Regions from separate parts of the Oerskovia jenensis genome, predicted to be linked through region 1. Evidence: predicted binding sites of a transcription regulator. Region 1 holds the regulator's gene; each other region holds the start of a gene.

Region 1 (3,362 bases):
GCCTGGTAGACGCTCGCGAAGCGCAGGTAGGCGACCTCGTCGAGCTCGCGCAGGGGCCCGAGGATCGCCAACCCGATCTCGTACGCGTCCAGCTCTGCGCTGCCACCGGCCCGGAGCGACTCCTCGACCTTCTGCGCGAGCACGGCGAGGTCGTCCTCGTTGACGGGACGTCCCTGGCACGCCTTGCGCACCCCGGTCACGATCTTCTCCCGGCTGAACGGCTCGGTCACGCCCGAGCGCTTGACGACCGACAGGCTCGCGGTCTCGATGGTGGTGAAGCGGCGGTTGCACGCCGGGCACTGTCGACGACGGCGGATGGAGGCCCCGTCGTCGGAGGTCCTCGAGTCGACGACCCGGGAGTCCGCGTGCCGGCAGAACGGACAGTGCATGAGGCGGTACTCCTGGGGTCTGCGCGGGTGCTCCGGGGCGATCGCCGCGGACGGTGCGTCCCGAACCTATGTCTCGACGTCGACGGGACGCAAGGCGCCCCGCCACAGGAGCAGGTCACGACACGCCTCTGCACGCGATCAGCACACAGGAGAGACCAGTGCACATGAGAACGGAGGTGGCCGATGATCGGCCACCTCCGTCGGGACGCCCCCGTCCCCATCTCACGCCCGCGACTCGCCTCGCGAACGTCGACGCAACTGCGGAGGCGCGCGTGGCGCGCCTCCCCCTCACCGACCGACCCCCCAGCCGGGTTGGTGAGGCAGTACTAACTTAGGGGAACCTAATGCGATCGCGCAAGCCCGGTGAGCGGGAGTCCTGCCTGGGGGGCGAGAGCCGCGTCGGAGCGAGCCCCGACCAGGACCACGCGACACCCACCCGCCGCCGGCCCGCGCCCGCGGTCAGCGCCCGAAGTCCGGGTCGACCGGGAGCAGGAGCTGCTGGCCGGCCTGCAGCGCGGTCGAGGAGAGGTTGTTCAGCTCGGCGAGGTCCGCCACCACGTCACGGACGTCCCGACCGCCCGAGGCCAGGGCCGACGCGTGCTGCCAGAGGGTCTCGCCCGCCTCGACGACATGGACACGCACCTCGACCGGCTCGCCCGGGCCCGAGGCGACCGCCCGAGCGCCCCACAGCGCCCCGAGGGCGAGGAACGCCGCGACGAGCAGCGAGAGGACGACGCGGCCCCGCGTCGTGAGCCTCAGCGGCGCCTCGCCGTGCGCACCGGTGCGCCGCTCGAACCGCACACCGTCGCCAGCGCCCATCGCAGTGACTGCACTCATGCCCACTCCTTCGCCCGTGGTGCTCGAACCGCCTTCCCCGGTCGGTTCGAACACCTGTTCGTCGAACACCTGTACGATTTCTATCACCACCTGGCAGCGATGTCGAGACATGCTCGAACATGTGTTTGATTCGTGTCGCCGTGTGACCTACGCTGTTCGAGTACTGGTCGTCCGATATGTCGGACGCTCGAGGACCGGGTGAAGCCGTCCACGAGCCGACGAGGTAGAGCCGGCCACGCTCAGGAGCCCGTGCCCCTCGCGGCACCGCTCCGCAGGGACAGGACCGAGACGGCCGAGCAGGGCGGAGACGACGATGGCGGGACGGGTGGCCGACACCACGGGCAGGCTCGCGAAGGTGCACGAGCTGCCCGACGGCACGACGGGCGGCGACGGCCTCACGCCGCGCCAGCGCCTCGTGCTCGAGACGATCCGTGCATCGGTGGACCAGCGGGGCTACCCGCCGAGCATGCGCGAGATCGGCGAGGCCGTCGGCCTGACGAGCCCCTCGAGCGTCAAGCACCAGCTCACGACCCTCGAGCGCAAGGGCTACCTGCGCAGGGACCCCAACCGCCCCCGGGCGATCGAGGTCGTCCACAACGACGACGCACGGGCCATCTCGGCGCTCCCCGGCAGCGCGTTCGGCCGTGCCGAGGGCATCGATGCGTCCGAGGACTCACCCGAGCGTCCCACCCCGTCGTACGTCCCCGTCGTGGGACGCATCGCGGCCGGTGGCCCCATCCTGGCCGAGCAGGTGGTCGAGGACGTGTTCCCCCTCCCCCGCCAGCTCGTCGGTGACGGCGAGCTCTTCCTGCTCCGTGTGGCCGGAGACTCCATGATCGACGCCGCGATCTGCGACGGCGACTGGGTCGTGGTCCGTCGCCAGCCCGTCGCCGAGAACGGTGAGATCGTCGCGGCGATGATCGACGGCGAGGCCACCGTCAAGACGTTCAAGCGGATCGACAAGCACGTGTGGCTCATGCCGCACAACGCGGCGTACCAGCCCATCTCCGGGGACGACGCCCAGATCCTCGGCCGGGTCGTCTCGGTGCTGCGCAGCCTCTGAGCACAGCGTCCCGCCCGCCCCTCGGGGACCGGCGCTCAGTACGACGAAGGGGACGGCCCGGCGGGCCGTCCCCTTCGTCGTGCCCGGCGCCCGTCGCGGGCCCCGAGGCGACGACTACAGGCCGAAGCTCTTGGCCACGGCGCGCACCGAGTCCGCGGACGCCCGCAGACCCGCGAGCTCGTGGTCCGACAGCGGGACCTCGATCCGCTCGCCGCAGCCACGCCGCTCGAGCAGCGAGGGGACGGAGAGGCAGACGTCGCTGATCCCGTGGAAGTCCTCGAGGAGCGAGGACACCGGCAGGACCCGGTGCTCGTCGTCGAGGACGGCCTCGATGATGCGGGTCGCGGCGAGCGCGACGGCGTAGTTCGTCGCGCCCTTGCCCTCGATGATGCGGTAGGCCGACTGCACGACCTCGTGCGCGATGTCCGCGCGCACCTCGGCCGTGAGCGGTCCTCGACCCTTGAGCCCCTGCCACTCGAGCAGCGGCACCCCGCTGATGGTCGCCGAGCTCCAGAGCGGGATCTCGCTGTCCCCGTGCTCGCCCGCGATGTAGGCGTGCACGTTCTGGACCGCGACCCCGCAGTGCTGCGCCACGAGGAACCGCAGCCTCGAGGAGTCCAGGACCGTGCCGCTGCCGAAGAGCTGGTTCGGCGGCAGTCCCGAGTACTTGAGCGCGGCGTACGTCACCACGTCGACCGGGTTGGTCACCATGATGTAGACGGCGTTGGGTGCCACCTCGACGAGCCCGGGCAGGATCTTGCGCACGAGGGAGATCGTGGCCTCGGCGAGGTCCAGGCGCGTCTGCCCGGGCTTCTGCTTGGCTCCGGCCGTGAACACCACGACGTCGGCGTCGGCACACACCGCGACGTCGTCCGATCCTTCGACCTTGGCCATGGGCATGAACTGGATGCCGTGCTGGAGGTCGAGGACCTCGGCCTCGACCTTGGTCCTGTTGATGTCGAGGAGGCTCACGGTGTGAGCCGCTCCGCGCATGAGCGCCGCATAGGCGAGAGTCGATCCGACGGAACCTGCGCCGACGATCGCGAGCTTGGTGGTACGGGCGGGCACTGTGC
Region 2 (3,362 bases), 1.8 Mb from region 1:
TGAGGCGGAACGTCTCGCGCGTCCCGGTGGGGAACACGTGCGTGAGGTGGCGGCGCACATACTGGAGGCGTTCGTTGAGCGCCCACACGGGGACGTCCTTGGCACCGAGCGCGTAGAGCTCGCCCATCGTGGTCTCAGCGCCCGTGTCCGCTCGCAGGATCCTGGTGTCCTCTGTGAGGCAGCCCGACTCACGCAAATCCGACATAGCGGGCTTCTTGTCCGTACGCTGCTCGGCGCCACGGTTCAGCTGAGAGATCGCGATGACCGGCACCTCGAGCTCCTTCGCGAGGAGCTTGAGCGCACGGGAGAACTCGGAGACCTCCTGCTGGCGGGACTCGACGCGCTTGCCCGACGTCATGAGCTGGAGGTAGTCGATCACGACGAGCTTGAGGTCGTGCTTCTGCTTGAGCCGGCGGCACTTGGCGCGGATCTCCATGAGCGACATGTTGGGCGAGTCGTCGATGAAGAGCGGCGCCTCGGAGATCTTGCCCATGGTGCCTGCGAGCTTCTGCCAGTCGTCCTCCCCCATGGAGCCGTTGCGCATCTTCTGCAGGTGGATGCGCGCCTCGGCAGCCAACAGACGCATCGTGATCTCGTTGCGGCTCATCTCGAGCGAGAACACGACGGACGTCATGTTGTGCTTTATGGAAGCACTCCTTACTATGTCGATTCCCAGCGTCGACTTCCCGATGGCCGGGCGTGCCGCGATCACGATCATCTGCCCGGGGTGCAGCCCGTTGGTCAGCCGGTCGAGGTCGGCGAACCCCGTCGGGACGCCCACCATGCCCTCCCCGCGGTGACCCGCGGCCTCGATCTCGTCGACCGTCCCGCCGATGACCTCGCCCAGGACGATGTAGTCCTCGGCGGTGCGTCGCTCGGTCACGGCGTAGACCTCGGCCTGCGCGTTGTTCACGACGTCGTCGACGTCGCCGCCGTCGGTCGCGTAGCCGAGCTGCACGATCCGGGTCCCGGCCTCGACGAGGCGGCGCAGCACGGCCCGCTCGCGCACGATGCGGGCGTAGTAGCCCGCGTTGGCCGCAGTGGGGACCATGGCCATGAGGTCGTGGATGTAGGGCGCGCCGCCGATCCGGCCCAGCTCGCCGCGGCGCGTCAGCTCGGCGACGACCGTGATGGCGTCGGCGGGCTCACCTCGTCCGTAGAGGTCGATGACGACGTCGTAGATCGACTCGTGCGCCGGCTTGTAGAAGTCGGTGCCGCGGATCTGCTCGATCACGTCCGCGATGGCGTCCTTGGACAGGAGCATGCCGCCGAGGACGCTCTGCTCGGCCGCGATGTCCTGCGGCGGGGTGCGGTCGAACCCGGGACCGCCGCTGCCTGCGGGTGGTCCGAAGCTCGACTCGAGCTCGTCGATCGACATGCGGGCCCCTCACTCCCCCGGCATGGCCGGGTATCGTCCTGCGTCGCACATCTGTTCTACTCCGGCCCACCGACACGTCTTGAGCCCGCGTCGTCGAGGGGTGTCGTGTGGTGCTGCACCGTCGACCGTCCGTAGGCCCGAGCATGCACGACTCAGCGACAGTAGATCGCGCTTCCATCCCCCGCAAACGACCCTGTTCACAGAGGTGTGGACAGCCTGTGGACAGACCCCGTCAGCCTGTTCACAGGCATGTGGACAACCATGTGGACAAGTGACGAGTTGTCCCCTGTACACGCCCATGAGCAGCCTGTTCACTAGGCTCGGGGGTGTGGACGAAAGAAATTCCGGCGACACGCCGCACGCACGCCAGCCAGCCCCAGGTCAGCGCTCCGACGCCGGTCGTTCACCCCGTTCATCCGAGGACCGCTCCCCGTCCACCGAGGGCACCCCGCACGGCCCGTCGTCGTCCACAGGGGACGGGCCGTCCACAGCGGACGGGCCCCCCAGCCGTCGGCTCATCGACAGGCAGATCCTCGCTCTCGCGGTCCCCGCCCTGGGCGCGCTCGTCGCGGAGCCGATCTTCGTGCTCGTGGACAGCGCCGTCGTCGGGCATCTGGGGACCGCAGAGCTCGCCGGGCTCTCCCTGGCCTCCACGGTCCTGCTGACCCTCGTGGGCCTGTGCGTCTTCCTCGCCTACGCGACCACCGCGGCCGTGGCCCGGCGCATCGGCGCGGGCCACCGGCGCGAGGCGCTCCAGTCGGGGATCGACGGCATGTGGCTCGCGCTGGGCCTGGGCCTGGTGCTCGCGGCGACCCTGTGGATCGGGGGCGGCTGGGCGATCGGCGCGATGGGCGGCACGGGCGAGGTCGCCGAGCACGCGCTGGTGTACCTGCGATGGTCCGGCCTGGGCCTGCCGGGCATGCTCGTCGTCCTGGCGTCCACGGGCGTGCTGCGCGGCCTGCAGGACACCCGCACGCCCCTCTACGTCGCCGCGGGCGGCGCGACGTTCAACGCGGTCCTCAACGTGGTCCTCGTGTACGGCGTGGGCCTGGGCATCGCGGGCTCGGGCATCGGGACGGCCGTCGCGCAGCTCACCATGGGCGCGGTGCTCGCCGTCGTCGTCGTGCGTGGTGCCCGGCGCGAGGGCGCGTCGCTGCGCCCCGCCGCGGGCGGCATCTGGTCCAACGCGCGCGCGGGCGCGCCGCTGCTCGTCCGCACGCTCTCGCTGCGCCTCGCGATCCTCCTGACGGTCTTCGTCGCGACGGGCCTGGGCGAGGTCACGCTCGCGGGCTACCAGGTGGTCGCGTCGGTGTGGGGGCTCGCGGCGTTCGCGCTCGACGCCCTCGCGATCGCCGCGCAGGCCCTCGTGGGCCACGGCCTGGGCGCGGGAGACCGGTCGCACGTGCGCTCGGTCCTGCGTCGCACGCTGCAGTGGGGCGTCGGCGCGGGCGCGCTGCTGGGCCTCGTCATGGCCGCGGGCGGCTGGTGGTTCGCGCTGCTCTTCACGTCCGACCCCGACGTCCGCGCCGCCGTCGCGCTCGGCATGGCCGTGTGCGGGCTGCTGCTGCCCATGGCGGGGTGGGTGTTCGTCCTCGACGGCGTGCTGATCGGCGCCGGGGACGGCCGCTACCTCGCGTGGGCGGGCATGGTCACGTTCGTCGTGTACGTCCCGGTGGCCCTCGCGGTCCGCGCTCTCGCGCCCGACGGCGCCGCTGGGCTCGCGTGGTTGTGGGCGGCCTTCGCGGGGGTCTTCATGGCGGCGCGCGCCCTGACCACGGGGCTCCGTGCGCGCGGCGACCGGTGGATGGTCACGGGAGCCTGACCGGACCCGGACCTGTCAGAACGAGCGAGGGCCAGAGGTCACGCTCGTTCTGACACACGGTTCAGGGGGAACGCCGACGGCCCGGCCCCCTCCGCAGAGGGGACCGGGCCGTCGGGTGAGATCTCCGATCCATCCATCCCTCACGGGACAGGGGCGATCAGT
Region 3 (3,362 bases), 540 kb from region 1:
ATCAAGAACATCGAGGTCGCGGCCCGCACGGGCGGCGGGGACCTCGCCGGTAACCCCACGCTCTTCGACGCCGTCCAGAAGGCCAAGAAGTCCTCGGTGCCCAACGACAACATCGACCGCGCCCTCAAGCGCGGCTCGGGCCAGGAAGCCGGCGGCGCCGACTACCAGACGATCATGTACGAGGGCTACGGCACGGGCGGCATCGCCGTCCTCGTCGAGTGCCTCACGGACAACAAGAACCGTGCCGCCGCCGAGGTCCGCATCGCGTTCACGCGCAACGGCGGCCAGCTCGCCGACCCGGGCTCGGTGTCCTACCTGTTCTCCCGCAAGGGCGTCATCGTGGTCCCCAAGGAGGGCACCACCGAGGACGACGTCATGGAGGCAGTCCTGGAGGCGGGCGGCGAGGAGGTCACCGACGAGGGCGACACGTTCGAGATCCTCACCGAGGCCACGGACCTCGTCGCGGTGCGCACCGCGCTGCAGGACGCCGGCATCGAGTACGACTCCGCCGACGTCGTCTTCCACCCCTCCATGGAGGTCGAGGTCGACGCCGAGGGCGCCCGCAAGATCCTGCGCCTCATCGACGCCCTCGAGGACAGCGACGACGTGCAGAACGTCTACGCCAACTTCACCGCGAGCGACGAGGTCATGGCCGAGCTCGAGAACGACGACTGACCCACCCCTGGTGTGACGAAGGGCTCCCGCGTGCACGCACGCGTGGGAGCCCTTCGCCGTGGGCGGCCCGTGAGAAGGTGAGCGCGTGCGCGTGCTCGGAGTGGACCCAGGACTGACCCGTTGCGGTGTCGGCGTCGTCGACTCGCTGCCCGGCCGGCGCGCCCGCATGGTCGCGGTCGGGGTCCTGCAGAGCCCCCCGGACATGTCGGTGGACCTGCGCCTGCTCACCATCTCCCAGCGCCTGGACGCGTGGATGGACGAGCACGTGCCGGACGTCGTGGCCGTCGAACGCGTCTTCGCCCAGCACAACGTCAGCACCGTCATGGGCACCGCCCAGGTCGCGGGCCTGGCGATGGTCGCCGCGGCCCGCCGCGGGGTGCCCGTCGCGATGCACACCCCGAGCGAGGTCAAGGCCGCCGTGACCGGGACCGGACGCGCCGACAAGATCCAGGTCCAGCGCATGGTCGCGCGCATCCTCGAGCTCGCCGAGCTGCCCAAGCCCGCCGACGCCGCCGACGCCCTCGCCCTCGCGATCTGCCACCTGTGGCGCCCCGCGGGCGCCCTGCAGGGCGGCGACCGCCACCAGCTCACCCCCGCCCAGCGCGCCTGGGCCGCGGCCGAGCAGGCCTCGCGCGGCCCGCGCCGCTGACCGGCCGCACCCCCGTGGGCACGAGGTCACGCGCCGCGTGCTGAGGCAGGACAGGAGCCGGGGTACCGCGCCCGACGGCGAGGCTCGCCCGGGCGGACCACCCCGCGTTGCTAGAGTGGCCCAGGATTCGTACAGGTGTTCGGGACCGGTCGCACGTGGCCCGGCCCCGCGAGCAAGCATGGAGGCACAGTGATCGCTTCGCTGTCGGGCACGGTCGCGGACGTCCGTCTGGACCGAGCCGTCATCGACGTCGGAGGCGCCGGGGGAGCCGTGGGCTACCTCGTCCACGCGACCCCCGCGACGCTGTCCGCGCTGCGCGTGGGCGAGCCCGCCCGGCTGGCCACGAGCATGGTCGTCCGGGAGGACTCCTTCACGCTGTTCGGGTTCGCCGACGACGACGAGCGCGCCGTGTTCGAGGCCGTGCAGACCGTCAGCGGCGTCGGGCCGCGCCTGGCCCTGGCGATGCTCGCGGTCCACACCCCCGACGGCCTGCGCCGCGCCGTCGCGGGCGAGGACATCGCCGCGCTCATGCGCGTGCCCGGCATCGGGCGCAAGGGCGCCCAGCGCATCGCGCTCGAGCTCGGCGACAAGCTCGGGGCCCCCACAGGCACCGACCCGGACGCCGCGTCCGCCGTCGGCGGCGCCGTGGCCGACGACCAGCGCGACCAGGTCGTCCAGGCCCTCGTGGGCCTCGGGTGGAACCCCAAGGCCGCCGAGGACGCCCTCGCCACGGTCCTGACCCAGGCCGGGGCCGACGCCGTGGCCCCCGACGAGATCGCGGGCGCACTGCGCGCGTCGCTGCGCGTCCTGGGCGGCCCCCGTGGCTGACTTCGACCGCGTCGGGTACGAGGAGGGGCACGAGCCGTTCACGTCCGAACGGATCGTGACCTCGACGGCCGACGACCTCGAACGCGCGGCCGAGGCCGCCCTGCGCCCACGTCGCCTCGAGGAGTTCGTCGGGCAGCTCGTCGTGCGCGACCAGCTCTCCCTCGTGCTCCAGGCCGCCCTCGCCCGCGGCGCGACGCCCGACCACGTCCTGCTCTCGGGTCCGCCCGGCCTCGGCAAGACGACCCTCGCGATGATCATCGCGGCCGAGCTCGGCACCTCCCTGCGCGTCACGTCGGGTCCCGCGATCCAGCACGCGGGCGACCTCGCCGCAGTCCTGTCCTCCCTCGAGGAGGGCGAGGTCCTGTTCATCGACGAGATCCACCGCCTCGCCCGCCCCGCCGAAGAGCTGCTCTACGTCGCGATGGAGGACTTCCGGGTCGACGTCATCGTCGGCAAGGGGGCAGGGGCCAGCGCCATCCCGCTGTCCCTGCCACCGTTCACCGTCGTGGGCGCCACCACGCGCGCCGGACTCCTGCCCGCACCGCTGCGCGACCGCTTCGGCTTCACGGGCCACCTCGACTTCTACTCCGCCGAAGAGCTCGAGCGCGTCATCATCCGCTCGGCCGGGCTGCTCGGCGTCGAGATCAAGCACGCCGCCGCGCACGAGATCTCGGGCCGTTCGCGCGGCACGCCCCGCATCGCCAACCGGCTGCTGCGCCGCGTGCGCGACTGGGCGCAGGTCCGCGGCGACGGGACCATGGACCTGCGGGCGGCACGCTCGGCCCTGGAGGTCTACGAGGTCGACGAGCTCGGCCTCGACCGCCTCGACCGGGCCGTCCTGGGGGCGCTGTGCACCCGGTTCGGCGGCGGACCAGTGGGCCTGAGCACGCTCGCGGTCACCGTGGGGGAGGAGTCCGAGACGGTCGAGACCGTCGCCGAGCCCTTCCTCGTGCGCGAGGGCCTGATCGGGCGCACCCCGCGCGGGCGCGTGGCCACCCCCGCGGCCTGGGCCCACCTCGGGCTGACCCCGCCCGACCCGCTCACGCCCCGCGGACCGGGCGCCGGCCTCGGGCCGCGGACCGGCTCCGGGCGGTCGGGCGGAACCCTGTTCGACACGGGGGCCTAGACTGAGGGAATCTGAGCGGCGGAACTTCACGGCCGGACGGTTCGTTGGTGATCCGTACGCGTGCGCCTAGACTGCCGCGCAGAT
Region 4 (3,362 bases), 340 kb from region 1:
CGGGCTCACGCACGACCCGTTCATCGTCTTCACGACGAACGTGTTCGCGCTCATGGGGCTGCGCCAGCTGTACTTCCTGCTGGGTGGTCTGCTCGAGCGGCTCGTGTACCTGCCGATCGGGCTGGCGGTCATCCTGGGGTTCATCGGGATCAAGCTGATCCTCGAGGCCCTGCACGAGAACACGCTGCCGTTCATCAACGGAGGGCAGCACATCGAGGCCGTCCCGACGGTCCCGGTCTGGCTCTCGCTCGTGGTCATCCTGGGTGCGCTCGGGGTCACGACCGTGGCGAGCCTGCTGCGCACGCGCGGTCAGCAGAAGGACGAGTCCCTGCCCGACGACGTCGACGCGGCCTCGTAGGTCGCTCGCGGCGGGCGGTGCTCGCTCCGCGCGACGAACGGCCCGTCTCCCTCCGGGGAGACGGGCCGTTCGTGCGTTCTCGGACCTGGTCGGACGGCGTGCGTCGCGGGCTCGGCCAGGGGTCAGGCGCGGTCCGCCCACGGTCCGATCACGGGCGCCCACGGTCGGACGGTCCGACGCGTGATGACGCCCTCCCGGGCGAACGGGTCGGCGTCGAGCGTCCGCGCGGCCGACGCCTCGTCCGGTGCGTCGACGAGCAGGAGGGCGCCGGCAGGGTTCGCCGCGTCCTGGGCGAGGGGTCCGGAGGCGAGCAGCGTGCCCTCGTCGAGCAGGCCGCGCAGGAAGGCGCGGTGCTCGGGGCGGAACTCGTCCAGGACGGCGGGCTTGTCGGCGTAGGTGTAGGTCACGGCGAAGATCGGCATGGCGACATTGAAGCACCATCCGGCGGGGGTCCCGCAGAGGGTCCGCGCACGGCTCCGGGGCGGCCGGTGGGGGCGGCGCGGACGACGACCGCTACCAGCCGCGCTCGCGCCACTCGTCGAGGTGGGGTCGTTCCGCCCCGAGCGTCGTGTCGGCCCCGTGGCCCGGGTACACCCAGGTGGCGTCGTCGAACCGGTCGAAGAGCCTGGTCGTGACGTCCGCGTGGAGCAGGGCGAAACGGTCCGGGTCGTTCGACGTGCTCCCGACGCCACCGGGGAAGAGCGAGTCCCCGGTGAACAGGTGGGCGCGGCCGGGCACGGCGCCCGGTGCGCTCGCGTGCTCGGGCTCGCGGTAGACGAGCGTGACCGACCCGGGGGTGTGACCACGCAGGGCGACCACCTCGAACGTGAGGTGGCCGAGGACGAGGGTGTCGCCGTCGTGCAGGGAGCGCGTGATGGTCGCTCCGGTCGCCTCGGCGATGGCGTCCGCGTCGGGAGCACCGGCCGCGAGCTGCGCGCCGGTGGCCGCGCCGATCGACGCGAGCGCCCCGACGTGGTCGAGGTGCCGGTGCGTGGTGAGCACGAGGTCGAGGCGGGTGGTCGGGGAGCCCTCCCGGACGAGCTCGAGGAGCCGGTCGGGCTCGGCGGCCGCGTCGACGAGGAGCTGGGCGCCGCTCCCGCGGCAGGTGAGGAGGTAGGCGTTGTTCTCGGCAGGGCCGACGGCGAGCTTGCGGACCTCGACCTCGTCGAGGACCCGCAGGTCGCTCGGCCCCCCGGCCGTGACGTCTCCGGTGTATGCCACGCCGATCTCCTCGCTGTGCTGGGTGGCGTCCTCGCGGACGCTCGGCCGCCGGTGTGACGAGCCTCTCGTGCCGAGTCTGGCACGCCGGTGACGGACCCGAGGCGCCGTCCAGGAGCAGGTCAGGGGGCCGGCGGCGAGCCGTGCCGGGAACCGGGCAACAGTCCGTCCCACGGGCGACGGTCGAACAGGTGTGCGAATGTCAGGGGCGAGGCTTACGATGCTTCGGTGAGCAACCGCCTTGTCATCGCTGGTGCCCGGGAGCACAACCTCCGCAACGTCGACCTCGACCTGCCGAGGGACCAGCTCATCGTCTTCACAGGCCTCTCGGGGTCCGGAAAGTCCTCCCTCGCGTTCGACACGATCTTCGCCGAGGGGCAGCGCCGCTACGTCGAGTCGCTGTCCGCGTACGCCCGCCAGTTCCTCGGGCAGATGGACAAGCCGGACGTCGACTTCATCGAGGGTCTGTCGCCCGCGGTCTCGATCGACCAGAAGTCGACCAACCGCAACCCGCGCTCGACCGTGGGCACCATCACCGAGGTCTACGACTACCTCCGTCTGCTCTTCGCGCGGGCCGGGACCCAGCACTGCCCGGTCTGCGGCGAGAAGGTCCAGGCCCAGACCCCGCAGCAGATCGTCGACCGCCTGCTCGAGCTGCCCGAGGGCACGCGCTACCAGGTCCTCGCTCCTGTGGTGCGCGGTCGCAAGGGCGAGTACAGCGAGCTCTTCAAGGAGCTCCAGTCCAAGGGCTTCGCGCGTGCGCGGGTCGACGGCGAGGTCGTCCAGCTCACGGACCCGCCCGCGCTCGAGAAGAAGCTCAAGCACGACATCGAGGTCGTGATCGACCGCCTCGTCTCGCGCGAGGGCGTCCAGCGCAGGCTCACGGACTCCGTGGAGACGGCCCTCGGCCTCGCCGGCGGGCTCGTCGTGGTCGAGCTCGTCGACGCCGACGCGGACGACCCGCAGCGCGAGCGACGCTTCTCGGAGAAGCGCGCGTGCCCCAACGACCACGAGCTCACGCTCGACGAGATCGAGCCCCGCACCTTCTCGTTCAACGCCCCCTACGGCGCGTGCCCCGAGTGCACGGGCATCGGCTTCCGCCTCGAGGTCGACCCGGATCTCGTCGTCCCGGACGACGAGAAGTCCCTCGCCGAGGGAGCGGTCGCGCCGTGGGCGCAGATCTCCTCGGAGTACTTCAACCGCGTCCTGACGGCCCTGGCCTCGGACCTGGGCTTCTCGATGGACGTGCCGTGGCGTGCGCTGCCCCAGCGCGCGCAGCAGGCCGTGCTCTACGGGCAGAACCACGAGGTCCACGTCCGCTACAAGAACCGCTGGGGTCGTGAGCGCCAGTACTCGACCGGTTTCGAGGGCGTCGTGACCTTCCTGGAGCGCCGTCACGGTGAGACCGAGTCGGAGTGGTCCAAGGAGAAGTACGAGGCGTACATGCGCGAGACGCCGTGCCCGGTGTGCCAGGGCACGCGCCTCAAGCCCGAGGTCCTGGCGGTCAAGGTGGGCGACAAGTCGATCGCCGAGGTCTGCCGGCTCCCGCTGCGCGAGGCCGCGGCGTTCCTCGGCTCGCTCGAGCTCGGCACCCGCCAGAAGGCCATCGCGACCGAGGTCCTCAAGGAGATCGACGCCCGCCTGGGCTTCCTGCTCGACGTCGGCCTGGACTACCTGTCCCTCGAGCGTCCCGCGGGGACCCTCTCGGGTGGGGAGGCGCAGCGCATCCGGCTCGCGACGCAGATCGGCTCGGGACTCGTCGGTGTGCTCTACGTCCTCGACGAGC

The links. The regulator LexA, encoded in region 1, represses DNA repair genes until DNA is damaged. The targets are predictions, from matches to a motif close to TCGAACANNTGTTCGA.
Region 2: the regulator LexA is predicted to act here: its motif matches at 1,422-1,437, upstream of JOD49_RS11425 (replicative DNA helicase).
Region 3: the regulator LexA is predicted to act here: its motif matches at 1,452-1,467, upstream of ruvA (Holliday junction branch migration protein RuvA).
Region 4: the regulator LexA is predicted to act here: its motif matches at 1,760-1,775, upstream of uvrA (excinuclease ABC subunit UvrA).

Annotation. Positions count from the first base shown of each region.
Region 1 covers NZ_JAFBBO010000001.1:738,923-742,284, forward strand. The annotation lists gene nrdR (transcriptional regulator NrdR) at 1-389, opposite strand, end outside; gene JOD49_RS03365 (LysM peptidoglycan-binding domain-containing protein) at 849-1,226, opposite strand; gene lexA (transcriptional repressor LexA) at 1,540-2,289, shown strand; gene JOD49_RS03375 (L-lactate dehydrogenase) at 2,404-3,357, opposite strand.
Region 2 covers NZ_JAFBBO010000001.1:2,552,776-2,556,137, reverse strand. The annotation lists gene JOD49_RS11425 (replicative DNA helicase) at 1-1,378, opposite strand, end outside; gene JOD49_RS11420 (MATE family efflux transporter) at 1,677-3,200, shown strand.
Region 3 covers NZ_JAFBBO010000001.1:198,054-201,415, forward strand. The annotation lists gene JOD49_RS00905 (YebC/PmpR family DNA-binding transcriptional regulator) at 1-675, shown strand, start outside; gene ruvC (crossover junction endodeoxyribonuclease RuvC) at 761-1,324, shown strand; gene ruvA (Holliday junction branch migration protein RuvA) at 1,514-2,152, shown strand; gene ruvB (Holliday junction branch migration DNA helicase RuvB) at 2,205-3,278, shown strand.
Region 4 covers NZ_JAFBBO010000001.1:402,898-406,259, reverse strand. The annotation lists gene JOD49_RS01870 (TerC family protein) at 1-358, shown strand, start outside; gene JOD49_RS01865 (YciI family protein) at 481-780, opposite strand; gene JOD49_RS01860 (MBL fold metallo-hydrolase) at 872-1,579, opposite strand; gene uvrA (excinuclease ABC subunit UvrA) at 1,805-3,362, shown strand, end outside.